Regions from separate parts of the Arthrobacter sp. 754 genome, predicted to be linked through region 2. Evidence: riboswitches for the same ligand, from Rfam matches in the RefSeq annotation. Region 2 holds a riboswitch; each other region holds the start of a gene.

Region 1 (7,016 bases), on a different contig from region 2:
TGCGCTCGGTGAGTGGGAGCAGACCCTCCTCAACCAGGGACCGTCAGTTAAGGCGCCGCTGGTCAGGCTCCACAGCGAGTGCCTCACGGGCGATGTTTTTGGCAGCGAGCGCTGCGACTGCGGCCCACAGCTGCGCGAGGCAGTCGAGGAAATCTCCGCCGTCGGGGGCTTCCTTCTGTACCTCCGTCAGGAAGGGCGCGGGATCGGCCTCTACTCCAAGCTCGACGCCTACGCCTTGCAGGACCAGGGCCTGGATACTTACGAAGCGAATGTCGCGCTGGGCCGGGGCGAGGATGAACGGGATTACAGCGCCGCAGCCCAGATGCTCGACGCACTCGGCGCCGGCCGCATAAACCTCCTGACCAACAACCCCGACAAGGTCGGCCAGCTCGCTGCCCTGGGCATCAACGTCGCCGAACAAGTTCCGACCCGGGTCCACCTCTCCGAGGCCAACCACCGCTACCTGGCCGCCAAGCGGAACCACACCGCCCACACCATCGAGCTGCCCGCCGCAGGCTCCGCTGCCCCGACGCCCGCTGCGAACCCTGAAGTCCCCACCCACGACGAGCTGCTGGCCCGCGTGGATGCCCTCGTTCCCCGGCTCAGGGAGCGCGCCGAGGAGACCGAACGGATCCGGCAGGTCCCGGACGCCACGATTGCGGAACTGAAGCAGGCGGGTGTCTTCCAGATGCTGGCGCCGAAGGCTGTCGGCGGATTCGGCATGGGCCTGGAAACCTACGTCCAGGTAGTGCGCCGGCTGGCCCAGGGATGTGTTTCTACCGCGTGGAGCGCAGGGCACCTCGCAGAGCACGTCTGGATGCTGGCACGGTGGCCCCAAGAGGCCCAGGACGAAGTCTTCGCCAACGGGCCCGCTCCGCTGGCGGCCGCTACCGGTGCTCCTCCGGGCAAGGCCGCAGAAGTTACCGGCGGCTTCACCATCACGGGCCGCTGGAGCTTCGCCTCCGGTGTCATGCACTCCGAATGGGCTCTCCTGGCCGCACTGCACGGCGATGTCCGGATGCAATTCCTCGTGCCGGTGGCTGATCTTGAACTGCTGGACGTGTGGCACACGGCCGGCCTGCGGGGGACGGGAAGCAATGATCTCAGGGCAAAAGGGCTCTTCGTCCCCGCGCACCGGGCGCTGGCCTGGGACCGCCTGGCTGCAGCGGACAACCCCGGAAGCGGCATTCACCCGGATCCGAACATCCACATCCCGATGGCCACGTTCCTGAACATGGTGGCCCCGGCAGCTGCCCTTGGCGCTGCCGAGCACGCCATCGAGGTGTTCCGCGAGCTGATGATGGTGCGCAAAGTCAAGCAGACAGCGCAGAAGCGCCAGGCGGATTCACCCCTGGCCCAGGCCCGCTTCTCCCAGGCTTACGGCCAGGTTGCCACTGCCCGGCTGCACTGGGAAGAAGCCATCCGGGTGGTGTCCGGCTCCTACGAGCGCCGGCCCGTGGCTTTCACCGACAAGGAGCGGGCGCAGTACCGGCTCTCCCTCGGCCTGAGCGGTGCGGCATCCGCCGAGGCCGTCCGGCTCATCCTGACGGGCTCAGGCGGCAGCGTGCACAGGCTTTCGCACCCCCTCCAGCGGATACAGCGCGATGTCAATGTCCTGCTTAACCACACTTCCCTGACCATGGATCCGGTCCTGGAGCAGGCCGGACGCGGCCTCCTGGACCTCGGCTTCACCATTCCGGCTGAACAGTTCTAGATACAAAAGCGCCCTGACAAAAGTCGGGCGCTGGCCCACCAAAGGCCACCGGCCCTTGCACGGCTGCCTGCCTTGGAGGAGGATATTCGCCTCAGCCGAGGAGGCCAATGATGATCGAGCTTGGAAAGTTTGAACGGTACCTGATCGAGGAATTCTTCGACGATTACCGGGCCGGGGCGATGTCCCACCGCACTTTCACCCGCAGGGTCGCGTTCATCATGGGAAGCATGAGCGCAGCATCGGCGGCGATGCTGCTTGTGGGCTGCACGCCCGAGGAAGTCCCCTCCAGCGGCGACCCGATGCCGAGCCCCGACCGCCCGTCCTCCGCCGCGGCGGGCAGGCCGCCCACCGGAAGTGCCGTGCCCGGGGCAAAAAGCCCCCTCTCCATCCCGGAGGGTGCTGCAGGGCTCACGACGGCGACCGTCCGGTTCCCCTCCGGCGGCACCGACATCAGCGGTTACCTCGCCCGGCCGGAATCGGGCCAGGCCGGTCCCGCGGTGCTTGTCTGCCACGAGAACCGCGGGCTCACTCCGCACATCCAGGACGTTGCACGGCGTTTTGCCAAAGCCGGTTACGCCGCGTTGGCCGTTGACCTGTTGAGCAGGGAGGGAGGCACGGCAAGCCTTGACGCCGACGCCGTATCCGGAGCTCTCACCCGTGCCGGAGCCCAACGCCACGTTGGTGACTTCGCCGCCGCCTTTGAATGCCTCCAGGCCCAGGACTTTGTGGACCCGGGCAGGATTGCCATGAACGGATACTGCTTCGGCGGCGGCATCACCTGGCAGGCCGCCACCGAGTTGCCCGGCCTGAAAGCCACTGCTGCGTTCTACGGACCCGCCCCTGACCTGAACAAGGTCCCTTCCATCAAGGCGGCGGTGTTCGGCATCTACGCTGAACTCGACCAGCGGATCACCGGGGCAATGCCCGCCCTCCGCGATGCCCTGGCAGCCAGCAACATCACCCATCAGGTCACCGTGTATCCCGGCGTCGACCACGCCTTCCACAATGACACCGGCCCGCGTTACGACGAGGCGCAGGCTACCGCTGCCTGGAACGACACGTTGTCCTGGTTCGGGCAGCACCTCTGACCGGTTGCCTGAACCTGAAGCTGCACCTCAGCCGACCGGATGCCCGTAATCGCAGGTATCCTGGCCATCCCTGACCTCGTGGCCCTGGATACAGGTGACCGTGGGGGCTGGGGAAGGTCATGGCCCAGGAAGAACAGGCTGCTCCTCCCGTGTTCAAAGCCGGCGTCCTCGCGTCGCAGCCAGCTGCGGCATTTTAGGCTCGGGCAACCGGTTCGGGGCCGGTGGATTCCGGCAGTGGACGCGTGCCCCGCGGGTAGTCTTGAAACATGAGAGCCGCAGCCGGAACCACGCTCACCTTCGAGGGCCGCTTCGCCAGTGAATTCGAAGAGCTGGCCGTTCCCTGGCAGGCGGAGGAGGCCCCGGATCCGCGGCTCCTGGTCCTGAATGAGCGGTTGGCCTTTGAGCTGGGCCTGAATCCGGCTGATCTGCGGACTCCCGCAGGGACACGCCTGCTGATCGGCAACCTGATCCCGGAAGGGGCCACGCCTGTTGCCCAGGCTTACGCCGGACACCAGTTCGGCGGGTACTCGCCGATTCTGGGGGACGGACGGGCCCTGCTCCTCGGTGAGGTTACGGACGCCCACGGGCAGGTCCGCGACGTCCATCTCAAAGGCTCAGGCCGCACACCGTTTGCCCGCGCCGGCGACGGCCTCGCCGTCGTCGGTCCGATGCTGCGGGAGTACCTCGTCAGCGAGTCCATGCACGCGATGGGTATCCCCACCACGCGGTCCCTCGCCGTCGTAGGCACAGGGCGGCCGGTCCGCCGCGAATCGATGCTGCCCGGGGCTGTGCTCACCCGGGTGGCCAGCAGCCATTTACGCGTGGGGAGCTTCCAGTTTGCCAGGATCAACGGAGACACCGGCCTCCTGCGGCGCCTTGCTGACCATGCGATCAGCCGCCATCATCCGGCAGCGGCCAAGGCCGCGCAGCCATATGTGGCGTTTTTCGATGCGGTGATAGCGGCCCAGGCCTCGCTGGTGGCCCGGTGGATGCTGGTGGGGTTCGTCCACGGCGTGATGAACACGGACAACATGACCATCTCCGGCGAAACAATCGACTACGGTCCGTGCGCGTTCATGGACGCCTTCAACCCAGGCGCGGTCTACAGCTCCATCGACCAGGGCGGACGCTACGCCTACGGCAACCAGCCGCTGATCGCCGAATGGAACCTTACCCGGCTCGCCGAGGCACTGCTGCCCCTGCTCCACGAGGACCAGGAGCAGGCTGTTGCGCTCGCCGTGGAGTCCCTCGGCGCTTTCGGCACGCAGTACAGCGCCGCGTGGCTGGCCGGGATGAAGGCCAAGCTCGGGCTGGGCGCGGACGCAAACGACGATGTCGCGGCGACGTTGGCGGAGGAGCTGCTGGCTTTGTTGAAGGACGGGGAAGTGGACTACACATCGTTCTTCCGGGCCCTCAGCTTGGCTGCCGGTGGAGCCACAGAAACCGCCCGGGAACTTTTCGCGGATCCGGCGGCATTCGACGCCTGGGCCGAACGCTGGCTGGCTCTGGCGCCCGACGCGGAGGCGATGGGCCGGGCCAACCCCGTGTACATCCCCAGGAACCATCTTGTTGAGGAGGCCCTGGCCGCCGCTACGGCCGGCGACCTGGCACCGTTCAACCGTTTAGCGGAAGTGCTGGCCGATCCCTACACGGAGCGGCCGGGCCTGGAACGCTATGCGGGCCCCGCCCCGGATGACTTCGGGAGCTACCGGACGTTCTGCGGGACCTGAGCACAGGAAACAGCGGACGACGACGGCGGCGGGTTGCTTGAGGCGGCCCGCCGCCGTCGGATCCGGCCGGGATCACGCTACGCGGACGAAGGACGCTCCCGTGAGCCAGCTGATGGAGTGGACTTCAGTCTTGTAGCCGTCCACGCCGCCGCTGACAACCTGGCCGTTGCCGGCGTAGACGCCTACGTGGCCGGCGGTGATAACGAGGTCACCGGCGGCGGGTGCACCCACCACGCTGCCGTACTGGAAGAACTGGCCGGGCGCCAGGTCTCCCACACTCTTGCCGACAGAGCGCAAGGCCTTCTCCACCATTGCCGTGCAGTCCTGCTGGATTCCAAGCTGCGAGTAGGCGGACGCCAGGATCGCCGAGCCTGCGGCGCCGGAAGGAGCCGGGGCTGCCGGTGCGGAGGTGGAGGCCAGCCGGACCCCGGTGTTGGTCGGCGCGGCAGCGGCCACAGCCGCCTTGGGAGCCGGAGCCGGAGCTGCGTAGCCGGCGCCCGGGATGTTGATCTGGTTGCCAGGGTAGATGATCGAGTTTACCGACAGCCCGTTGGCGGTCAGGACATCACCGAGGGCGACGCCGTACGCGGACGAAATCGCACCGAGGGTGTCACCCGAAACGACGGTGTGGACGTTGCCCACGGCTGCGGCGGGGGCAGCTGCCGGGGCAGCCACAGGTGCGCTGGCCTGGCCCTGGACGGTGGTGGTCCCGGAGTTGTCCGGTCCCTGGACGCCGGCCTGTGCTGCAGTGCCGGCGCTGAAAAGCATGCCCGATGCGGCTACAGCGACCAGAGCCGGCCTGCCGATGGTGCGGGCGTGTGCCTTGGCTGTCGAAGACAGGCCTGTCAGCACAATGGAGCTGGCTGGAACGGCACGATGGCGTGCGGAAGCAGTGTTCTTTGACATGGTTGATCGCCTCTCCCATGCCTGCGGGGTGAGCTGTCGGGTTCGGGTCGGAGACACCCGGCCGGCAACGCCTCCGCACGGGACGGAGTGTTGACGACTTAACCCCAAGACTTCCTGCGAAGCCGTGGAAACGTGGTTCCCCCGTCCCTGCCAGTTGAAAGCGACTGGGTCCCGGTTCAGCGGCAGGGCTCGGCATACTGACGGGAATGTCCCGACTTGAGTCGGGGCACCGGACGACCATAACTTCTGTTCGCCGGGAATGTCACATTCCGGTAACGGCATGTAAGCGGTAGCGGTGCCTCGCTTTCGCCCCCGCATTAACACCGGACGGTAACGATGTAGCAGGTCAGGGGCTCAATAGCGTATATGCCCGGTAGGCTCACCAACTATGTCCCGTTTTTTTCAAAATGTGAGGCGGCCTGTCTTTGCAGGTGCTCTGGCGGTGGCCTTTGCCGCCTCGTTATCGATGCTGCCGGCACACGCCGGCGACGACGCGGCCCCCGGCGGCTATCCCTCGTGGCAGGACGTTCAGAACGCCCGGCAAAGTGAGGCCGGCAAAGCCGCGGAGGTTACCAAAATCAATGACCTCCTCAGCGGCCTCCAGGCGCGGGCTGAAGAGTTGGGAAGCGCTGCGGTTACCTCTGCCGCCGAGTACGCCGTCGCAGAAGCGGCCCTTCAGGACGCAACGTCCCGGCTGGACATCCTTGCCGGCCAAACCGCACGCGCAACCGCGGATCTGGACCAGCACAGGAGGGAAATCGGAGCGTTGGCTGCCCAGTCGTACAAGACCGGCGGCACCAACATGGGCTTCTTCGTAGCCCTGGATGCCGTGCAGACCAACAGCATCCAGGGCCTGAACGTCGTCAGGATCGTCAGTGACAAAACGGCCGCCCTGGTGGCCAAAGCCGCAGCCGCCGAGCGGGTGGCCCATGCGCTGGCGGACCAGGAGAAGGCAGCCCGGGCGGAGCGTGAGCGGCTCTCCGGGGAAGCGAAAAGCAAGCTCGGAGCGGCCCAGGCGGCTCAGCAGGCCATGTCCCGGCAGCTCACTGAGCAGCAGGAGCACAGCGGGGAGCTCACTGCGCAGCTTGCATCCCTCAAAGGCACCACCGCCGCGGTGGAAGGGGAATTCCGGCAGGGTCAGGCGGCCCAGGCCGCCTACGAAACGGCCCAGGCCGCGAAGCGCGCCGCGGCGGCAGAGCAGGCACGCCGTCAGGAAGAGGCGGCTGCGAAGGCAGCGGCCCTCGCAGCCGCGCAGAAACCGGTGAACCCTCAGCCCGTGGCACCTGCCGCACCGCCGCCCGTGGCACCCGCCGCACCGCCGCCCGTGGCACCTGCCGCACCGCCGCCGGCGGCACCGGCACCCGCGCCGGGCCCGACGCCGGCCCCGCCTCCGGTCGTCGTCGCACCGTCCGTGCCGGGCGGTGCAGTCAATGACCCGGCGGGGGCGAAGAGCTATGCATCCGGGCGGCTGTCAGCCTTCGGGTGGGGCCAGGACCAGTTCACGTGCCTGGCGCAGCTGTGGACCAAGGAATCGAACTGGCTGACCACGGCCACCAATCCGTACTCGGGCGCTTACGG
Region 2 (7,016 bases):
CAGCTGGGCGTAGGCAGCGGAGAGGATCGCCGCACCCTTGCCGCTGGCGGCAACCGGCGCCGGGGCGGCCGGGGCTGCAGCGGTGGTCACCTTCACAGCAGCGGCGCGAGCCGGGGCCGGAGCGGCAGCCGGGGCCGCAACCGGAGCTGCCTGCACCTCGGCTTCCGGCTCAGGTGCCTCAACCACGGGAGCCGGCGTTGTGGTGACTGCAGGCTTTTCGTAGGAAATGGCGATGGTCGACTCAGCCGAAATGACAGCGGGGGCGGAAACTTCAACCTCAAGGTTGGAAGCCGAGACCCCTTCATGCTGGACGTTGGTGTCAGCAGCGTTGGCTGCGATACCGCTGGTCAGGACCAGGCCGGAAGCAGCAGCGATAACCGCTGCCTGACGGCCCATGCCGCCGGCGTTGTCGCCGACAGCCTTGGCAATGACAGCCAGCGAGTTGGTCTTGGTGGTGACCTCGGCGCGGTGCCGTGCAGCAGTTGCACGAGTAGTCATTAATTTTCTCTCTTTCGATTTCCTCAGGACCGCGTGGGCAGGCCAGGGGCTTTGGACGCGCCGGCATCTTGGGGGTACGCCGGCACGTCCCGAACGGGGACTTAGCGAACAGGCTCAGCGGGCACAGTTCCTGCAGCGTGAAGCTGCAGGAACTGCTGCCCGGCAGGAACCGGGGGCGGTGGTTGGTTATCCGCCCATGGTGAAGAAGGAGGAGGTGCCCGTGGAGGCCGCTGAGTGAAGCAGCGTGCCCTGTGAGGGGTTCAGCGCGCTGATCATCATGCCGTTGCCGACGTAGATGCCAACGTGAGCGCCGCCGTTCTGCATCACCAGGTCACCGGGGACCGGTGTGGAGGTGGGCTTCATAGCCGTCCAGGCGTTCACCCGGGGAATGCTGATGCCGGCCTGGGCGTAGACCCACTGAGTGAAGCCGGAGCAGTCCCAGCCACTGGGAGTGGTGCCGCCCCAGACGTAGGGGTGGCCGATGCCGGTGTAGGCAATGGCAGCCAGACCGGATGCGGCCGCAGAGGAAACGGCGCCAGCGAGCTTGCCCGCAGCCTTCTCCGTTGCCTCAGCACCCGGCGCAGCGGCAGCCGTTTCGGTGGCGGTTGACAGCGCACGGACTCTTTCAATCTTCGGTGCCGCGGTGGTCTTGACCACCGGGCGCTCGAAGGAAACAGTGGCTGTGGGAGCGGCGGTGACGGCCAGTGCAGCCTGCGCTGATCCGGACTCGGTGGATGCGGACACGCCGGCGGATGAATCCGCAGCGTTGGCCGGAAGTCCCATGGTCAGGATCAGACCTGACGCGGCTGCGATGACAGCAGCCTGGCGACCTACGGTCCCGGCATTGGCACTGACAGCCTTGGACACTGAGCCCAAGGGGTTGGTGCGAACCGTTTGCGCGCGGTGACGCGCAGAATTATGGCGTGAAGACACGAAGGTAGCCTCTCCCAATGCCTGCGAGGTGAGCTGTCGGATTCGGATGGGAGTGCACCCGGCCGCGCTGCTTCCTGGGAAGCTTTGCGACTTAACCCCAAGGCCTTCAGAATCAAAGGCCAAAATTGGTTCCCCCGCCCCTGCCAGACGAATTCATGCGAACGGACCTTGAGCGGTGGCAGAGCTAGGCAATCCACTCAAGAACGTCAGCTTCGGAAAAGCTGGCGCGCTTTAGACGGTACAGGAGTTCTCAATCAATGTCACATTCAGGTCACGGCATGTCGCCTGAATCTGATAGTTGGCCATCATTTGAGTCAGAGCCAGCCGGTGGGGTCGACGACTTCGCCGTTGACCTGGACCTCGAAGTGGAGGTGGCAGCCGGTGGAGGCGCCGGTGGTGCCACTGAGGGCCACGACGTCGCCGCGGCTGACCGTCTGGCCCATGGTGACACTGGCGGACGAGAGGTGGTTGTACGTGGTTTCAAGGCCGTTGCCGTGATCCACTACGACGCGGTTGCCGCCGCCGTACTGGTGCCAGCCCACGAAAGTCACAGTGCCGCTGGCGGCGGCCAGGACAGCAGTTCCGCACTGGGCAACGAAGTCCTGGCCCCGGTGGAAGTCGCCGGAACCGCCGGTGATGGGGCTGACGCGGAAGCCGAACGGTGAGGCCGTGCTCAGCTGGGCCAGGGGCGCACCCAGGCTTCCCGCTGAGGCTGCGCGGGTGATGGATCCGGCGGACTGGGCGCTCAGCAGCTGCTTCAGCTTGCCGTCGGGATCGCCCTTCGTGACCACCGAGGAGCGGCTGAAATCAATCTGGGCACCGGCCGCGGCAGAGATTTCGGGCTGCGGAGCTGCGGAAACAGCTGACGCCTGCTGCCCCGGCTCCTGCTGGGCCATGACCGGGCTGGTGGCCGGGACGGTCACGGTGAGAACCAGTCCTGTCGCGGCAAGGGCGATGCCGGCCTTTTGGCCGATGCCGCTGGCCGCGGCGAATTCCGTAATTTGCCGGAACGGTCCACGGCGGCGGCGCGCTTCGCGCTGCGAGTCGCGCGGCCTGGCGGCGGTAAAAACTTCGGCCGTACGCGGCGCCGAAGCGGGGCCCGCAGCGCGACGGCGGCCCCTGGAGTATTCCGTGGTCAAAAATGTTCCTCTCTGGATAGCCTGCGAAGTTAGCTGTCGGATTCGGGTCAGAGAGATCAAAGACCCGGTCCGCCGTGACAAGCACTTTGGCGCAGAAATATCCCGTGAGGATGCTTCATTGGAAGAGGCTTGCTGCTGACGGACTTCACCCCAAGGCAGTCTTGCAACTGCCGGTTGTGGTTCCCCCGCCTCTGCCAGTTAGTGACTCGTGCACCTGATCCGCTGGCAGAGCTCGGCTCCGGATCAGGTAACGCTTTTGTATCGACGTTCCGTAAGAACTATAAATGATTAAGTTGGACAGTAACAATTCCGTTATCTTTGCAGAACGGCGCTCACTGCGCTATGAGGGCACGCAGAGGCCTGCACGGCTTGCCCGTTTGCCGGCGCCGGGAAGCCGGAGCCCCAAAGCCGGAGCGGTCAGCCGACCGAAACGAAGACGTGCGCGGCGACTTCAGGGGGCAGCTCAAGCGCCCCCTCGATACCGGGCACGCGCACGGAAATGTAGTCCCCTACGCGCTCCAGCGTGACCGAGGCCCCGGGCCGGATCCCGCCTTCATCCAACTGGATCAGCAGTTCCGGTTCCACCTGGATGGGCTCCGCAAGGCGGCTCACCAACACGTTTGAATCCGGGCCGTAGCCCTGCATTGCTTCAAGGAGATTAATCACACCGTCGTCAAGAAGTGAGGCCGGCGCTCCGCCCAGGGCGGCCAGCCCCGGGATGGGGTTGCCGTAAGGCGACTGCGTGGGGTGGTTCAGCAGTTCATAGATGCGGCGTTCAACCCGCTCACTCATCACATGCTCCCACCGGCACGCTTCATCGTGGACGTAGGCCCAGTCGAGGCCGATCACATCGGCGAGCAGGCGTTCTGCGAGGCGGTGCTTGCGCATGACTTCGGTGGCCCGCTTGCGCCCGGTCTCCGTCAGCTCCAGGTGACGGTCCCCCGAGACCACCACCAGCCCGTCACGTTCCATCCGGCCGATGGTCTGGGACACCGTGGGCCCCGAGTGGCGCAGCCGTTCGGCAATGCGGGCGCGAAGAGCAACGATGTTCTCTTCCTCAAGCTCCAAAATGGTCCGAAGATACATCTCCGTGGTATCAATCAGATCCGTCATCCAGCTCAGCTCCTCGAGCGCAGTACCTTGCGTTGTCCCACCGTATCGCGTCCGGCGCAGCGGCGAGGTCCGGTGAAAAGCTTAGCCTATTTTGAATTTGTCCGGATAATTCCGGGGCATCGTGCGGCACCGCCTTCCTGTCTCATTGACTGGACTATGACAGTGCCGGTTCGGCGCCAATTAGCCGGTTCAGGCAGAATATAGGTGGCCCTCGGTGCACTCACTGCCGGCCACCCACCGTCCTTCGGACATGAGTCATGTCAACGCCGAAATTTGGAGCCACTGTGAGCGAAACCAGCATCACTATTCCTGCCGACCTTCTGCCCAAGGACGGACGGTTCGGCGCAGGCCCCTCCAAGGTCAGGCCAGAACAGATCGAAGCGCTGTCGGCGGCATCGAAGACCATCCTGGGCACCTCACACCGCCAGCCGCCGGTCAAGAACCTCGTGGGGTCAGTCCGCGAGGGGCTGAGCCGCTTCTTCCGGGCTCCCGAGGGCTATGAGGTCGTCCTGGGCGTCGGTGGCTCCACCGCTTTCTGGGACATTGCCAGCTTCGGCCTGGTGGAGAAGAAGGCCCAGCACCTGTCCTTCGGCGAGTTCGGCTCCAAGTTCGCCTCCGCCACCAACAAGGCCCCTTTCCTGGAGGCCTCCTCCATCATCAAGTCCGACCCCGGAACCCGCCCGGCAGCACAGGCTGAAGCCGGCGTGGATGTCTACGCTTGGCCGCAGAACGAGACCTCCACGGGTGTGGCGGCTCCGGTCAAACGCGTCGAAGGCGCCGACGCCGGCTCGCTGGTCCTCGTTGACGCCACCTCTGCCGCCGGTGGCCTGGATGTAGACGTTGCAGAGGCCGATGTGTACTACTTCGCGCCGCAGAAGAACTTCGCTTCCGACGGCGGCCTGTGGCTGGGCCTGTTCTCCCCCGCTGCCCTGGAACGTGCAGCCAGGATCAAGGCCACGGACCGCTGGATCCCGGACTTCCTGGACCTGCAGACGGCCATCGACAACTCACGGCTGAACCAGACCTACAACACACCGTCCTTGTCCACGCTGGTGACCCTCGACTCGCAGGTGCAGTGGCTGAACGCCAACGGCGGCCTGGACTTCGCAGCGGCGCGCACCGCTGACTCGGCCGGCCGGATCTACAGCTGGGCCGAAGCGTCGGACTTCGCCACGCCCTTTGTGGCCAAGGCCGAGGAACGCTCCAACGTCATCGCCACCATCGACTTTGACGATTCCATCGATGCCGCAGCGATCGCCAAGGTGCTGCGCGCGAACGGTGTGGTGGACACAGAGCCCTACCGCAAGCTGGGCCGCAACCAGCTCCGGATTGCCACGTTCGTTGCCATCGAACCCGATGACGTTTCCGCGCTGCTGGCCAGCATCGACTTCGTGGTGGGCGAACTCCGCAAGTAGCGTAGGCGCCAGTTTCCGACGGCGTCGCCCGGGTTATGTTCCCGGTCGGCGCCGTCTGTCTGCTTAGTCAGCCTCACCGGCGGGGTCGTGGCTATCCGGCTCTTCGTTCTCCGGCTCGTCATCCCCGGCTTCTTCGTCCGGGTCAGCGGCGGGGGTGTGGTCAGCCTCCACAGCGGGAGACTCGCTCTCCTCCGCTTCCCGGGAATCCTCCGGACGGACACGCTCTGCCCACGGGACCCACTCCGGGGACAGGATGGAGTCCTCGGACGGCAGCAGGCCAAGCTCGCTGACCGTGACTACCTTGGACCGGGAGTTCCTGGTCAGCACCGCATACCACTGCCAGCCCTGGTAACCGGGCAGCTTTGATTCGAACAGGTGCGTGACCAGGCGGTCGCCTTCGCTCTTGGCTGCAATGTGCGCACCGATGTCCGACGGTGCCGTGATGCCTTCGATGGCGGAGCGCGCTACATCGACGGCGGCGGCGAGGAAGACGTCCGGTTTGCCGGTGCGCCACACGGGGACGCCGGCGCGGCGTTTGGCACCTGCCTGCTCAACGCGCGGGGAATCGGCTGCGGCCTGGTCCGGCTGTTCAGCTTCCGGGATCATCAACAGGGCCTAAACGTCCAGCTCGTCGGCAACCTTGCGAAGGGCAGCCGCGATGGCCTTGCCCTTGTTGCCTTCCGGGTACTTCCCGGCCGACAGCGTGCCGGAGAGGTTGTCGAGCACACTTACCAGGTCCTGGACCAAGGGGGCAAGATCCTTCGCGCTGGGCCGCTTGGCCTTGGCAATGGAGGGCGTCTTGTCCAGGACCCTCAGGCCCAGTGCCTGGGCGCCCTTACGGCCGTCGGCAACACCGAACTCAACCCGGGTGCCGGCTTTCAGCTCGGTGACACCTTCAGGCAGCGATGATTTGGGCAGGAATACTTCCTGGCCGTCCTCGCCCGCGAGGAATCCGAACCCTTTTTCCTTGTCATACCACTTGACCTTGCCGGTAGGCACGTAATCAACCTTCTTCGTTCTGCTTCTGACACGGCCGGAAGCCACCGCGTCCGCACTGATATGCGGGTTCAGGGTGTGACTGCCAGGGACCGTGTTGGTCTGTTCCTTCAAGGTTAGCCTGCCGGGCCCGGAATCCCGCTCTTGCGGTCCCCGTATCCTCCGAAGGCGCCAGGAGTGTCCGGCGGCGCCTCTGGCCTGCGGCTGCACCTGTCCGGGGTTGCCCGGCCTGTTAGCGTTACGTGCATGACTCCCTCCCGTTACCGGCGGCCCCTGATGATCTGCGCAGCGGTTGTTGCCATGATTTCCCTCGTGGCAGTGGGAGCGGTGATGGCGCTGGCCTTCGCGGGCGCGGCTGCACCGGTCTGGGTCACGTCCATCGCGCTCTACGGTTTGCCGGTGGCCTTCCTGCTGATGCTTTTCCTCGTGCTGGACAGCGTGGCCGGCAGGCGCCGGGCAGGAAAGTCCGGCGGGCGGTAACGTTGGACTGATGTCCCTTATTCGCGCGCTCAGCGAGGAACTGCAGGCACGCAGCGACGAATCGTTGCGGGCCCTCTTTGCAGCGCGGCCGGATCTTTTGTCGCCCCCGGTGCCGGATTTTCCCGCACTGGCGGCGCGGGCCAGTGCCCGGGCCAGCGTCCAGCGTGCTTTGGAACGCCTGAACCGGCCCCAGATGCAGGTTCTGGAAACGCTGCACCTGTGCACGAACACGGACACCGAACACAGCGCGAGCGCCGCGACGGTCCGGAAACTCATTGCCGGGTCCACCCTCGCCGCGGTGGAACGCATACTGGCATCACTGCAGGAGCTCGCCCTGGTCCACCGCTCCGCCCCTCCCCACGGAACGGTTGCGGGAAACCGGCAGCGCTTCTACCTCCCGGTGGGATGCCTCAAAGACGTCGTGGGCATCTATCCTGCGGGG
Region 3 (7,016 bases), on a different contig from region 2:
CGGGAATCCTGCGCCCTCACCCCGTCCAGCTGACTAGGCTGGGATTCACAGCGTGCACACAGGAAGCCCATAGCGCGCGCTAACCAGAAGATCGGAGAGTTGTCCCATGGCCACTTCGCACTCCATGACCAACAACCTTCCGCAGTTGACCCACCCGGACGGCTCCCCCATCAGGGCCCTGGTGGTTGACGACGAGCCCAGCCTCTCAGAGCTCATGAGCATGGGGCTTCGCATGGCCGGATGGTCTGTTGCCGTGGCCGCTGACGGCCCGGAGGCCGTCAAGCTGGCCAAGGAGTTCCGCCCGGACGTCCTGGTACTTGATGTGATGCTGCCCGGGTTCGACGGCGTGGAGCTGCTCGGCCGGATACGGGCCTTCGCCCCGGAGGTTCCTGCGCTGTTCCTGACCGCTAAAGACGCCGTCCAGGACCGGATTGTGGGCCTGGCGGCCGGCGGGGACGATTACGTCACCAAGCCGTTCAGCATGGAGGAGGTCCTGCTGCGGCTGCACCGCCTGGTCCAGCGGTCCGGCGTTGCCGCCATGGATACCGCTGAACTCGTGGTGGGCGATCTGGTCCTCAACATCGACACCCGCGAGGTCACCCGCGCCGGCGATGACGTCCAGCTCACTGCCACCCAGTTCGAGCTGCTCCGTTACCTGATGGAGAACCCCAAACGTGTGATCAGCAAGGCCCAGATCCTTGACCGCGTCTGGAATTACGATTTCGGCGGCCAGGCCAACATCGTCGAACTCTACATTTCCTACCTGCGCAAGAAAGTCGATTCCGTGCACCCGCCCATGATCCACACCGTGCGGGGCGCCGGTTACGTCATCAAACCGGCGGAGTAGCCCTTTCATGTCCTCATCACTGGCCACCCAGCCACACCGCCGGAGCTGGCTGAAGCCCGCCACCTGGCATCTGCGTACCCGCCTTGTCCTGCTCGCCATGGCGCTGCTGGTGGCCATCTGCGGGGCCGTCGGCCTGTTCAGCTACGCATCCATGGATTCCTTCCTGACGCGGCAGCTCGATGACCAGCTGAGCCAGGCCGCGAACCGTTCGAACGATCCCGGCCGGCCTCCCTCGGGCGGAGGATTCAACGGCAGGGACCCGCTGGACGCCCGCGGCCAGAGTGTGGGAACCCTCAACGCCCGCATCGTGAACGGACAGATCAACAGCGGCGGCTACCTGGACTCGGACACCACGCGCTCTGCGCTCAGCTCTGAGGACAAGCAGACCCTGCTCGCCTTGGCGCGGAACGGCAACCCGGTGGACCGCTCACTCTCCAACGGGGACTACCGGATCGTGGCCGTGGAAACCGGCTTCGGCGACGTCCTGGTAACGGGGCTTCCACTCGCCGGCAAGGAGAGCACCCTCGCCTCCCTGGTGTGGACGTTCACCTTCGTTTCCCTCGGCGGCTTGGCACTGATCGGGCTTGCCGGGACAGTGCTCATCCGGCGCACCATGAAGCCGCTGGAGCAGCTTTCAGAGGTTGCCACCCGGGTCTCGCGGCTACCCCTGGATGCGGGCGAGGTGGCACTAGCGGTGCGCGTTCCGCCGTCGAACTCCAACCCCGGAACCGAAGTGGGCAGCGTGGGCCACGCCCTCAATCTGATGCTGGACAACGTGGCCAATGCACTGGAGGCGAGGCAGAAGAGCGAAACCAAAGTACGCCAGTTCGTGGCCGACGCCTCGCACGAACTCCGGACTCCGCTGACAGCCATCCGAGGCTATACGGAACTGATGCGGATGACCGAGAACTTCACGCCTGACGGCCGGAAGTCCTTGGCGCGGGTGCAGAGCCAGTCGGAGCGCATGACCACCCTGGTGGAGGACCTGCTCCTGCTTGCCCGGCTCGACGAGGGCCAGCCGCTCAAACTCAGCGAGGTGGACCTCACCCAGCTGGTGATCGAGACGGTCAGTGACGAAAAAGTTATCGCCCCAGGCCACACCTGGCGCCTCGAACTGCCGGACGAGCCGATCGCTGTCACCGGTGACGCATCGCAACTGCGCCAGGTCCTGGTGAACCTGCTCTCCAACGCCCGCAAGCACACTCCGCCGGGAACCACCGTGGTGACCGGGGTCAGCAGGGCGGCTGACGGCAGCGCCGAGGTGACAGTAACGGACGACGGCGGCGGCATGCCCGCCGAATTCGTGGACAAGGCTTTTTCGCGGTTCGCCCGCGCAGACGCTTCGCGGGCGGGCACGGCGCACCCTTCCGGAGCCGCCGCATCCGAGGGCACCAGTGGCCTGGGCCTGTCCATAGTGCAGTCCATCGTCGAGGCGCACGGCGGCACTGTCACGGTGACATCCGGCCCCGGCCACACGGCCTTTAGACTTCGCTTCCCCTCCAGTGCCCCGAATACACAAGCGGACACACCGGCGTCGTGATCTCTGTTACCAAAATGTGACTTAAGGGTGTGACTCCTGTACCGTCGATTGGGTGCAGTTCCTTTGGGCTGCATATCCGGATGACGCCAAGCTCTGCCGCTCCCCGGATTCCGCGTTCAGAGGCAGAGGCGGGGGACCCACGGTCCCGGGCCCAAGAGTGCCCTTGGGGTTAAGCCAGCACGTGAACTTTCCGTGTGGCCGGATGCCCTCATCCGAACCCGACAGCTAACTCCGCAGGTGTGAGAGGCGATCCATCATGTCTGAATTCAAGGTACAAACGCGCCCGGAGAACGGGACACCCAAACCGCACGGCCGCCGGAAATCTTCCGAAGCGGAGTCAGCGGCCCCGGCAACAGCGACCTCCGGGTCCACGCCCAACCCCACCGCACGGCTGGCCAAGCTTCCGTCCATCGGCCGGCGTGCAGCCGTATTCACCGCAGCGTGTGCGCTCCTCATCGGTGTGGGTGCTGCAGGCCAGGCGTCCGAGTCCAGCTCACTGCTGTCGGCCGGCGAGACCCAGCCAACTGCCGAAGCCTCCGCCGAGGCGGGCTCCAACCTCAGCTTCGGAACGGCCGAAGTCCGGGCGAAATCCGCTCCGGAAGCCGCGCCGGCAGGGATCAGCGTTGCCCCGCAGGCTGCCGAGCCGGCGCCTCCCGTAGCCCCGGCCCCCGCACCGGCGCCCGAGCCTGCGCCAGCCCCGGCGCCCGAACCCGCCCCCGCACCGGCACCGGCACCGGCAGTGGCAGTCAATGACCCGGCCGGCGCCCAGGCGTATGCTGCCGGGCAGCTGGCGTCATACGGTTGGGCCGCTGACCAGATGCAATGCCTGACGACGCTCTGGACGAAGGAATCCGATTGGACCACCACAGCCACCAATGCCAGCAGCGGCGCGTACGGCATCGTCCAGTCATTGCCTGCTGAGAAGATGGCGAGCGCCGGAGCTGACTACCTGACGAACTACCGCACTCAGATCAACTGGGGCCTGAACTACGTCAAGGAGCGCTACCAGTCGCCGTGTGGTGCGCTGAATTTCCACCTCTCGCACAACTGGTACTGAGCACAAGCCTCCGTCCCTGTTGGCTTTGAGCCGTCCGGGGCATACTGGGGCCATGAAATTCACCACCACCATACTTGGCAGCGGCAACAAGACCGGTATCGAGGTCCCGGCGGAGGTGGTCGCCGGGCTGGGCGCAGGCAAGCGGCCACCCGTCGTCGTGACCATCAACGGTAAGAGCTACCGCAGCAGCATAGCCGTGATGGGCGGCCAGAACCTGATCGGGGTCAGCGAGCACAACCGCGAATTCACCGGGGTCTCCGCCGGCGACACCGTCGAGGTGGACGTCGAACTGGACACCCAGCCGCGCATTGTCGAGGTTCCGGATGACCTCGCGGCAGCCATGGCCGCCGATCCTGATGCCCAGGCGTTCTATGCCACCCTCAGTTACAGCAGCCAGCGGCGCTACGTGGAGCCACTTGCAGATGCCAAAACGGAGGAGACCCGGTCCCGGCGGATCGCCAAGGTGGTTGCCGACCTCAAAGCCGGAAAGAAATAATCCTTTGCCCCTGCGCATCTGACGTCACCGAGGCAGAAACCGCTGCGTAGTCCGGGATGTGCAGCACCCCTGGCGGCAGCGCGCCCGTCCTGGGCCCCACCGCCACAGTCCTGATGCCTGCGGCCACACCGGCAGCGATTCCGGCCGGCGCATCCTCAAAGACCACGGCGTCAAAGGGTTCCACACCAAGCAGGCGGGCCGCCGTCAGGTAGCCCTCGGGGTGCGGCTTGCCCCGGGACGCAAGCTCTGCCGTCACGGACGTTTCCGGCATCGCCAGGCCGGCGGCTTCCATCCGGATGCCCGCCAGGACCCGGTCCGCCGAAGTCACCAGCGCCACGAGGTCGGCCGGAAGGCTCGCGAGCAGCCTTGCCGCGCCAGGGATGGCGATGACCCCGGCCGTCCGCACCCGCTCCATGGCACCGAGCTCGGTGGTGAGTGCTGCGACATCCGCCCCCGCGGGAGCGAACCGGCGCACGGTGTCGACGGCCTGTACGCCGTGCGAGGTCCGAAGGATTTCGTCGATGTCCATCCCGTACCGGTCGGCCAGCTCGCCCCATACCTCCTCCACGACGGCCGTCGAGTCCACCAGGGTGCCGTCCATGTCGAACAGGACGGCTCGGCAGATGAGCGTGCGTGTGGCGGCAGGCGCGGGGAGATTCATGCTCCCCATTTTGCCCTTCCGGTTCTGCCTGGCAGGGCCTCCCCTATGAGTCCCGCCCGGGGATGTACTGCACGGCCCACTTGTTGCCGTCCGGATCAGCAAAATAGACGAAGTGCCCCCAGTCCTGCACGCCGATATCACTGACGTCCACGCCGTTGTTCTTCAGCTGGTCGTGCGCGGCCTGGATGTCGCTGACCACCAGCTGCAGGTTCGGCGCGCTGCCTGGCGGGGCATCCGTGAGCCCCTCGCCGATGCTGATCGAGCAGGCCGAACCGGGCGGTGTCAGCTGGACAAAACGGATGGAGTCGGTGGGCCGCTCGTCGAAATCCGCGTTGAATCCCACCTTGTTGACGTAGAAGTCCTTGGCGCGGTCAACGTCGGATACTGGCACAAAAACGAGTTCTAGTTTCCAGTCCATCCGCACAGGTTAGCCGCGGGAAAGTGAATCCGGAAGGCCGTGGGCAACAGGGCTGTACCGGCAGTTAGCCTGCGATGCCGTACAGGCGGTCGCCGGCGTCGCCGAGTCCGGGGACGATATAGGACTTCTCGTTGAGCTTTTCGTCGATCGATGCCAGGACGATTGTCACGTTGGCGTCGGCGAGTTCTTCCTCCAGCTTGGCCAGTCCCTCCGGTGCGGCCAGGAGGCAAATGCACGTCACGTCTGAAGCGCCCCGTTTGAACAGGAACTTGATGGCTTCGCGCAAGGTGCCGCCGGTGGCCAGCATGGGGTCCAGCACAAAGATCTGCCGGTCCGTGAGGTCGTCCGGGAGACGTTCGGCGTAGGTGATGATGTCCAGCGTCTCCTCGTCCCGGGCCATGCCGAGGAACCCGACTTCGGCGGTGGGAACAAGCTTGGTCATGCCCTCGAGCATGCCCAGGCCGGCGCGGAGGATGGGGACCACCAACGGGGTGGGCTTGGTGAAGGCAGTTCCTACCGCGGTGCTCACAGGGGTTTCGATGGTGACAGGCTGCGTGCGGACCTCGCGGGTGGCCTCGTAGGCCAGGAGGGTCACCAGCTCTTCCGTCAGCTGCCGGAAGACCGGTGACGGGGTGTTCTTGTCCCGAAGGACGGTGAGCTTATGGGCGACCAGCGGGTGGTCCACAACGAGAGTGCGCATGGGTCAAAACTATCACCCGGGCGCAGGGCCACCGCCCGCGGAACCGCTCTCCGCAGCGCGCTCTGCAGAGCCCCCGGCAGAGCCCTGCACGCGTGCGCCGTCTTCCGTGTGGTCGTCCCGGAGGACCGGGTGTTCGAAGGTTGGGGACGGACCCGCGTGCTCACGTTTGCGCAGCAGATGGAACAGCCTGTGCGCCAGTATCACCATGGCCACCCAGGCAAGGCCAAGGAACCAGCCGGCCATCACGTCCGTCAGCCAGTGATGACCCAGGAACACCCGGCTCAGGCCCATCGCAATGATGAAGATGGCGCCGGCAGTGATGGCCGTGATGCGCGCCCAGACCACCTCGAACTGGAGGCAGATGATGTACACCAGCACCCCAATCACCACCGTGGTGTTGAGTGTGTGGCCGCTCGGGAACGACGGCGAGGTTTCGTAGGGCGGGACGGCGTCGGCGTGGTCCGGGCGGGTCCGGCCTACGAGCCGTTTGCCGAAGGTGGTCGCCGTTGTTGATACGGCCGCCGCGCCGCCCACCAGGATGACAGGCCGCCACGTCCTGCTGAGGAAGGTGAGCCAGGCCGTAAGGAGGGAGGCGAGGATGGGCATGCCGATGCCCCCGCCTAAGTTCGTGAACCCGGTAACAGCCGAGTCCAGCACCGGGTTCCGGAGCTCCTCGGCAAGCTGAAGAGCCGGCTGGTCCAGATTCGCCAGCCCGGCATCATCCACCACGTTGTCGTACACCTCGGCACCCAGCAGCGCCATGGCAACAACCAGTACACCACCGACCAGAAGGGTGATCCACATAGCGGCGTACGGTTTGAACCACTGTCCCAGACGGTCCCTGAGGGTGTCCGTGTCCACGTTGCCTCCCCGGCGTCCATGCTTTGCTGGCGCGATATCCTTCGAAACTATCATTGAGCCATGGTCCAGTCAGAAAAGGAACACAGCGAGTGGATGGACCTTGCCCTGGCCGAGGCCCGGAGTGCGCTCGATACCGAGGACGTACCCATCGGCGCGGTGGTGATCGGTCCCGACGGCGGGGTGCTCGGTTCGGGACGGAACCAGCGTGAGGAGCTGGGCGACCCCACCGCCCACGCGGAGGTGGTTGCCATCCGTCGGGCCGCGGACAGGTTGCGTGAGCTGGCCAGGATCGGCGGCGGCACCGGTGATGGCTGGCGGCTTGCGGACTGCACGCTGGTTGTCACGTTGGAGCCGTGCGCGATGTGCGCCGGAGCTGTTGTCCTGGCCAGGATTCCCCGGGTGGTCTTTGGTGCCTGGGATGAGAAAGCCGGGGCTG
Region 4 (7,016 bases), on a different contig from region 2:
CCTCGAACGGAATCATGGAACTGCCATCCCCGAGCATGGGGTCCCTGTTGGGCACGCTTTCTGTCACGTACAGAAGCCTCATCATAGGAGTTTACGGGAGCGTCCCACCGTTTAGCCGTTACTGCACCGAAAACTGCGGGTTCACACATCGTTAAAGACAGGGGACGACGGCGGAGGGTACCGCCGTCGTCCCCTGTCTCAGGGGAGGTTACTGCCAAGCCCGCACATAGTCGACGGTCATCTGTGAAGCCGCCCCGTACGCGGCCGGGCCTCGGCCGGAACCGGTGTTCAGGATGAGGTAATGCGGATGAGTCGCCGGATTGTCACTGCTAAATGTCTTAACTAGTACGCCGTCCATGTAGATGTCCGTGGTCGACGCCTTTCGCTGCATGCCGAACACGTGCCATTGGTTATCCCAGGAGCCTCCCGGCTTGAACGTCTGCCACTGTCCGGCCCCGTTCATGTAGTTCGACGTCATGGGACCCTTGGGCTCCGCTATGTCAATCTCGTTATCCGTGGGCCAAGACTGTCCGGAAGACCACCATGCCGGCCAGTTGTAGATGTCTGTGCCGTTTCCCGAGAACTTGATTCGGGCCTCGACGTAGCCGGTGGTGAACTGATAGCCCGTTGTGGCTCCGCCTTTGGGATTTGTGGAAATCAACGCGCCAGAAGTTGATGAGCTGAGCGTGAGTGCGAGGGTGCCATTGGACACGGCCACGTTATTAGGGTCGGTCTTAACGTTGTTCATCGTGCCGCAGGTGGAGGAGAACCAGCAGTTTGACCATTTGGCGGTGTCAAGGGCGGTGCCGTTGAATTCATCGGCAAAAGCCATCGTCCACGCGCCGGGGACACCGACCGGCACTGTGCCGGTCGTCCCGGTTGTGGCCAGCGGTGCCACTACAGGCGCCGGTTCGGGCGCAACCGTCGTTGTCGTTGCCGGAGCCGGGGCAGGTGCGGGAGCAACCGTCGGCTCCGCTACCACCGGGTCCGGGGCCGGCAGCGGCGCCGGGTCCGTAATTCGCTTCAACTGCCCGGGCGCCTGGTTATTGGACGTGTCCGCGACGCGGCTCAACTCGGCGCTTTCGGGTGCGTGGCCGGAGCCTTGGCCGAGGGAAACGACTCCCAGGAGGGCGACAAGTGACGCTGCTGTCAACGTCATGTTGCGCCGGCTCTTGACCCGGTTGAGGGACTTCTTCAGCAAAGATCGTCGCTCCGTGGGCGCGGCGGCTTCGTCGGAATAAGGGCGCGCGTCAGGGCGCGGCTGATCATGGGGTGCAGACATGGGTGATTACCTCTCAACGCCTGCGGAGTTAGCTGTCGGGTTCGGATGAGGTCATCCGGCCGCACATTGAATGCGCGGCTTCACCCCGAGGGCATTCTTCTTCCATGCCCGAGACACTCGGGTCCCCCGCCTCTGCCTGAAACCTAGTGGACCCCGAACGCGGCAGAGTTAGACGTCATTCGGGATTGGGGCCGGCTGGGGCGGCCCACTGATCGACCGTACAGTACCGGACGTTGATAATCACAATCCGGTAACAGGAATCACAGCGACGGAGCGTCCCCTTGCGCTCGGCGTTCCAGGGGCCGATTATCCCTTTTCGATGGGGTGGGCCGGGACGCCGACCCAGGTTTCGCCGTCGGGCACGTTGCTCAAAACTGCCGCCCCCATGCCCACCGTGGCGTAGGACCCCACTGACGTCCGTTCACGGACGCTGCAGTTCAGCCCCAGGTAGGCCGCCCGGCCGATCCGGACTCCCCCGCCCAACGACACACCGGCCGCGAACGTCGCGAAGTCCGCCACGTCGTCGTCGTGCGTGAAGGTCACGGACGGCATGGCCACCACATGGGCACCGAGCGTGACGGACGCTGTCAGGGTCACGTTCTTCAGCAGTATGCTGCCACGGCCGATCCGGCAGCCCTCAGGGCATTCCACGCTGGGATCGATGGCGGTGGCGTAACGGGCGTCGCGGAGGCCCAGGGCAGCCAGCCGTTCCACCACAGCTTCGCGGGATTTCCCGGAGGCCAGGCAGACCAGTACCAGCGCATGGGTGAACTTTGGCGCATCGTCAATGGTCCCCAGCACAGGCGCGCCGTCGACGGTGACGCCGGCCATTTCCCTGTCGTCGTCGAGCAGTCCGAGGACGTCATACTGCCCGCTGGCGCGGACCATGGTCAGGACTTCCCGGGCCAGCCCGCTGGCGGAGATCAGGATCAGTTCGCTCACCGGTGGACCCCGGCGGCCGCCCGGATGCTGTTTATGACGCGGTTCAGGCCCACGTTGTCCAGCCTGTGGAACATCGGAAGAACCAGGGTCCGGTCGGTCAGCCGTTCGGTGGTCTGCAGCCCGGCGTTTCCGGTATCACGCCACCGGTAAGCCGGCTGGCGGTGTGCAGCCATGGCGCCGCGGCGCGCCGAAATCCCGGCATCGGCGAGGCGGCCCAGGAGCCCTTCCCGGTCAGTGGCAAAGCCTGGGAGGACTTCAAGCCAGAAGGACTGGAAGTTACTCGCCCCGTACGGTGGGTCGGCAACCAACCGCAGCCCGGCCACGGCGGAAAGGCCTGCCTCGTAACGGGTGGCGATCTCCCGACGGCGGGCCACGATCTCGCCCAGCCTGCCCAGTTGAACAATGCCGACGGCAGCCTGCAGATCGGTCATCCGGTAATCGAAGCCGACCTCGACGCACACCTCCGGCGTGGCCATGCCCGCTCCGCGGCGGTCCCCCACCGGCACGTTCAGAGAATGCCCGCGGAGGCTCCGTGCCCGTGCCGCCCAGTCTGCCCGGTGGGTTGTCAGCATGCCGCCTTCGCCTGTGGTCAGCACATTGTCCGGGTGGAACGACCACACGGCAACGTCCGCCCCGGTGCCCACAGGCCTGCCCTTGTAGGCAGAGCCGACAGCGCAGCCGGCGTCTTCGGTCACAATGATTTCGTGGCGCTCGCACAGTTCGCGGACGGGGTCCAGGTCAACCGGAACGCCGGCCTGGTCCACCACGATCACGGCCCGCGTGTCCAGGGTCAGTGCCGCCCGGACCGACGCCGCAGTCACCGTGCCGGTGACAGGATCCACGTCGCAGAACACGGGCCGGGCGCCGACGTATGTCACCGCGTTGGCGGTCGCGATGAAACCCAGCGATGGAACCACCACGTCATCGCCGGGACCAATGCCGGCCACCACCAGTGCCAGGTGCAGCGCGGAGGTTCCGCTGGATGTCGCGACGGCGTGGCGCACCTCCTGCAGGGCGCTGAACCCCGCCTCGAACGCCTTCACCTTCGGCCCCTGCGTGAGCACCCCGGAGGCCAGGACCTCCGCCACGGCGCGGATTTCGTCGTCGCCGACCCAGGGTTCCATGACATTGATGCAGGCCAGGAAGGTTTCCGCAGTCACCTGGCACCGGCTTCGCTGGCGACCGTTCTCATTGTCCGCGTCCTTCCCACGTTCCGGCCCCCGGGGACTTGCCTTCCTTACTGCCAAATTAGTCGGCGGCGTCCCCTCCGGGCACGGGCAGCAGCCGGTTGTGTGGGCACCGGCAGGGAACAGTGCGGGAATTGCGGGAACCTGCAGCGGCACGTGCCCGAGCGGATGGCCTAGAGGACGGGAAGGACGAACTGTTCCTTTGCCTGGATGGCGTCCTTGCCCGTCGCGAGGGCTGTCAGCTGGGCCCGTGATTCGACTCCGAGTTTCCGGTAAATCGCGGTCAGGCGCACTTCCACGGTCCGGACGGACACATAGAGGGTGGCCGCGATTTCCTTGTTCCGCATGCCGCGGGACACCATGCGCGCCAGAACGCGTTCGTGGTCCGCAAGCATGAGGATTGCGGGGTTGCCGGGGGCGCCGGCCAGCTCCACCCGTTCGTCGAGCAGCAGCGAGTCGACGTGCTGGGCCCAGGCGTCCGCACCGGCCTCATCAAACATGACCTTCGCCCGCATCAGCCCGTCCTTGGCCTCCCGCTGCCGGCCGAAGGCGCCCAGCCGCTCCCCGTAGCAAAGCAGGGTCCTGGCGCGCTCCAACACCGATTCCTGGGAGTTCCGGGATTCGAGGGCATGCCTGAACAGTTGAAGTGACTGCTCGCCGTCGGCAAGCATGGCCCGACTGCGGGCCACGGCCGTCACCAGCCAGGGAGACCGCAGTCCCACGGCACGGCTCTCCAACCGGTAGAGGGCCTGGGCCGCTTCGCGGTGGCGGCCCAGCCTGACGAGGACCTCCACCAGATCCGCCTCACAGCGGAGCAGCGTCGGGTTTCCGTACGCCGCACCGATCTCGGCGGCACGTGAGAGTTGCGCCAAGGACTCCGCCAGGTTGCCTCGCATGAGTGCGAAGTGCCCCTGGCAGGCGACCAGCTGGGCGGTGATGGCCGGGTGGCTGTCCGCGCCGGAGAGATGCTGCGCCTCGGCCACATACAGCCGTGCCAGGGCCTCATCGCCCAGGGAATGGGCCCGCCAAACCCGGAAAATGTGCCGCATCCCCCGGTGGTATTTAGATTCCGGTTCGCTGAGTTCCAGGTCTTCAATGAGCCGGATCGCCTTGCCGACACGACCGGCCCTGATCTCATTGTCAACGGCGAGGTAGGCTGCGGTTTCCCGCCAATTGACGCTGCTCGCTTCCGCCGAGTTCCGAACTATGGCGAAGGCCTCCTGGGCAAGGTCATATTGCTCGGCGTAGCTCAGGGCCCTCCCCTGCACCAGGAGCATGGCCACGGTGCTGCCGGCAGCCTCATGCTTGCGGCCAACGTAGTCCGCGTTCCCGCTGATCGCTTCGATCAGCAGTTTGGCCCGGTCTGCCACCGCCAGGCAGTCCTTGGAGGCGGCATCGTTGAACTTTTCGGCATGCTCGAGCAGCGCTTTCGCATCCTCCAGTTCCCACCGCTCGGCGTAATAGAGCGAACCGACAGCCAGCAGCAGGGCAGCGTACGCAGGATCGTGCTGCCCGAACTCCTTCACCAGGCGCAGCACCATACTGGACCGAACGGCGGCACCCTGCATGAATTGGATTTCGAAGGCGAGCCCTGTCAGGCGAAGGATCAGCGGAGGGTTGCGTGTCACGCGCTGCGCCCAGTCCAGGTAACGCCGGGCGTAGACGAACTCACCCCTGTTGAACAGCAGTTCCGCCACCGTGGTGAGCCGGGCCGCCGTCTCTGCTTCCCACGGATTGATGGTGAGCGCGCGCTCGATGAATTCCACGGCGAACGGCACCTCCCCGCTGCGGATCAGGTCAACAGCGAACCTCAGCAGGCCAAACGGTGTCTGGCGCTCAAGTGCGGTGAAACTCTGGTGCCACCGGCGTGCGTACGGGTCTGTTTCCCCGGCGGCATCTGCCAGCGTACGGTGGTTGGCTGTCCGGACGGCCGGTGTCATGCTGGCGAAGGCGTAACCCCTGAGCAGCTGGTCCTGGATCCGCAGGTGCGGACCGGACCTGCTGACCATGCCGTTGGCCATCAGCTCGTCCACCCCCGCCCACAGGTCGCCATACACCTCTTCCAGGGTGGCGATGTCACTGCGGCAGGAGAGCGACATCAGGTCAAGTACGTGCCGCGCGGCCGGGGTCAGGCCGCCGACCGTTGCGGCGAATTCGGATTCGAAACTTCCCTTGCAGGGCAGGGGAATGGGAAGGGCGTACTTCCCTTCCGCCTGGCGTTCGAGCAGGCAACTGTAAAGTTCGACGGCGGCCAGCGGGTTGCCCTGGGTGGCTGCGGCAACGGCGTGGACTGCCGCCGTCGCGGTTTGCCGGGCGGGAATCGCTTCCAGCATCCGGACCGTGTCGTTGTAGCTGAGAACTCTCAGCTGAAGCGCGGGGAGGCTGTTGAACGGGCTGTCCGCTGACCCTCCCCGGACGCTGGTGAAAAGTGCGATGTCCGTGCCGGACAGCCGGCGGGCGAGGAATCCGATCACAGCCTGGCTGCTGGGGTCCAACTGGTCAGCATCGTCGATCACAATCACAGTCCGCGACGATGAGCGCTGGTGCAACCCGTTCAGCAGCATGGTTGAAACGGTGGGGACGTCCATGGTGCCGGTGGAATCCCGCAACAAATTTTCGGCGAACCGGTTGAGGACAGGATCGTCTATCCCATTGAGCAGTGCAGTGAGGCCTGACAGCGGCCAGTCCGACTCGGAGGCGCTGGCCCGGAGGAAGACCGTCCGGTATTCGGAGAGTCGCGGGATCTCGGACAGGAGGGCAGATTTGCCTACGCCCCTCCGCCCGACGACTGTCAGCGCGGATTCCTTGGGTCCCCGGATCACCGAGAGGATCCGCTGCAACTCCATGTTTCTGCCAATTAAAGACATGCGGCCCCCATCCAAGAAGGAGACCGATTTCCCTTTACATCAAGCACTGCATTTTATGGAGTCCGCTTTGTCACGGGTGTGACGAAAGCGGTCAGAAGTTCCTGGCCGCTTTATTTGCTTCCAGCACGGTACCCAGCCGATGGATGCCAATATAGCTTCGATCAGGCCCCGGCACCAGAGAAATTCGAGGTCAGGTGTACTCGACTTTAACGTCCTTCATACGGAGCATTTGCAGGTACCAATTACGCCTTAGACCGCAAGACCCAGGACCAGGTTGATGGTCGCCGCAAGGATGACCGTGCCAAAAAGGTACGAGAGCAGGCTGTGCTTAAGCGCCTCGCGCCGGATTTGCGGATTCTCCAGATTGGTGTCCGATACCTGGTACGTCATCCCGATGCTCGTGGCCAGGTAGGCGAAGTCCGTGTATTGAGGCGGCTCGTCCTGGTTGAAGCTGACGCCGCCGTCCTTCTGACCGCCGTAATAGTGCGCCGCATACCTGAGGGTAAAGAGCGTCTGGACGAGCATCCAGGACAGTGCCACGCTGGCGAGCACCAAAGCCGCCCCGCCCACCTGGGTGGCGTCGTCGCGCCCTCGCGAATAGGCCACGACGACGGCGACTGCGGCCAGGGACGCAACGTTCGCCGCCAGGATGAGCAGGTCTGTGGTGCCCCGGGAGGGGTCTTCGGCGACGGCATGGGCCTTGGTTTCCGCGGGATCCATGCGTCCGACCACCAGCCA

The links. A riboswitch is a leader RNA that binds a small molecule or an ion and turns the genes downstream of it on or off. The one in region 2 is predicted to bind cyclic di-AMP.
Region 1: another riboswitch for cyclic di-AMP. It lies ahead of ABIA70_RS00375 (C40 family peptidase); the one in region 2 lies ahead of ABIA70_RS05900 (M23 family metallopeptidase).
Region 3: another riboswitch for cyclic di-AMP. It lies ahead of ABIA70_RS12435 (aggregation-promoting factor C-terminal-like domain-containing protein); the one in region 2 lies ahead of ABIA70_RS05900 (M23 family metallopeptidase).
Region 4: another riboswitch for cyclic di-AMP. It lies ahead of ABIA70_RS17735 (glycoside hydrolase family 16 protein); the one in region 2 lies ahead of ABIA70_RS05900 (M23 family metallopeptidase).

What each region holds. Positions count from the first base shown of each region.
Region 1 is NZ_JBEPSC010000001.1:73,513-80,528, reverse strand. Features, by position in the region: gene ribA (GTP cyclohydrolase II RibA) at 1-1,714, shown strand, start outside; gene ABIA70_RS00385 (dienelactone hydrolase family protein) at 1,825-2,802, shown strand; gene ABIA70_RS00380 (protein adenylyltransferase SelO) at 3,069-4,532, shown strand; gene ABIA70_RS00375 (C40 family peptidase) at 4,605-5,438, opposite strand; cyclic di-AMP (ydaO/yuaA leader) riboswitch at 5,442-5,630, opposite strand; gene ABIA70_RS00370 (aggregation-promoting factor C-terminal-like domain-containing protein) at 5,881-7,016, shown strand, end outside.
Region 2 is NZ_JBEPSC010000002.1:71,510-78,525, reverse strand. Features, by position in the region: gene ABIA70_RS05910 (NlpC/P60 family protein) at 1-498, opposite strand, end outside; gene ABIA70_RS05905 (C40 family peptidase) at 685-1,365, opposite strand; cyclic di-AMP (ydaO/yuaA leader) riboswitch at 1,436-1,601, opposite strand; gene ABIA70_RS05900 (M23 family metallopeptidase) at 1,746-2,570, opposite strand; cyclic di-AMP (ydaO/yuaA leader) riboswitch at 2,574-2,793, opposite strand; gene ABIA70_RS05895 (iron-dependent transcriptional repressor DtxR) at 2,988-3,683, opposite strand; gene serC (phosphoserine transaminase) at 3,968-5,098, shown strand; gene ABIA70_RS05885 (DUF3027 domain-containing protein) at 5,162-5,704, opposite strand; gene ABIA70_RS05880 (cold-shock protein) at 5,714-6,097, opposite strand; gene ABIA70_RS05875 (hypothetical protein) at 6,341-6,574, shown strand; gene ABIA70_RS05870 (helicase-associated domain-containing protein) at 6,585-7,016, shown strand, end outside.
Region 3 is NZ_JBEPSC010000004.1:75,757-82,772, forward strand. Features, by position in the region: gene ABIA70_RS12425 (response regulator transcription factor) at 107-847, shown strand; gene ABIA70_RS12430 (HAMP domain-containing sensor histidine kinase) at 855-2,387, shown strand; cyclic di-AMP (ydaO/yuaA leader) riboswitch at 2,479-2,638, shown strand; gene ABIA70_RS12435 (aggregation-promoting factor C-terminal-like domain-containing protein) at 2,644-3,444, shown strand; gene ABIA70_RS12440 (YdeI/OmpD-associated family protein) at 3,497-3,940, shown strand; gene ABIA70_RS12445 (HAD-IA family hydrolase) at 3,921-4,601, opposite strand; gene ABIA70_RS12450 (glyoxalase superfamily protein) at 4,645-5,019, opposite strand; gene upp (uracil phosphoribosyltransferase) at 5,084-5,719, opposite strand; gene ABIA70_RS12460 (phosphatase PAP2 family protein) at 5,732-6,523, opposite strand; gene tadA (tRNA adenosine(34) deaminase TadA) at 6,641-7,016, shown strand, end outside.
Region 4 is NZ_JBEPSC010000006.1:221,363-228,378, forward strand. Features, by position in the region: gene ABIA70_RS17730 (glycosyltransferase) at 1-85, opposite strand, end outside; gene ABIA70_RS17735 (glycoside hydrolase family 16 protein) at 209-1,282, opposite strand; cyclic di-AMP (ydaO/yuaA leader) riboswitch at 1,286-1,457, opposite strand; gene ABIA70_RS17740 (NeuD/PglB/VioB family sugar acetyltransferase) at 1,589-2,224, opposite strand; gene ABIA70_RS17745 (DegT/DnrJ/EryC1/StrS family aminotransferase) at 2,221-3,384, opposite strand; gene ABIA70_RS17750 (AAA family ATPase) at 3,585-6,278, opposite strand; gene ABIA70_RS17755 (DUF1345 domain-containing protein) at 6,528-7,016, opposite strand, start outside.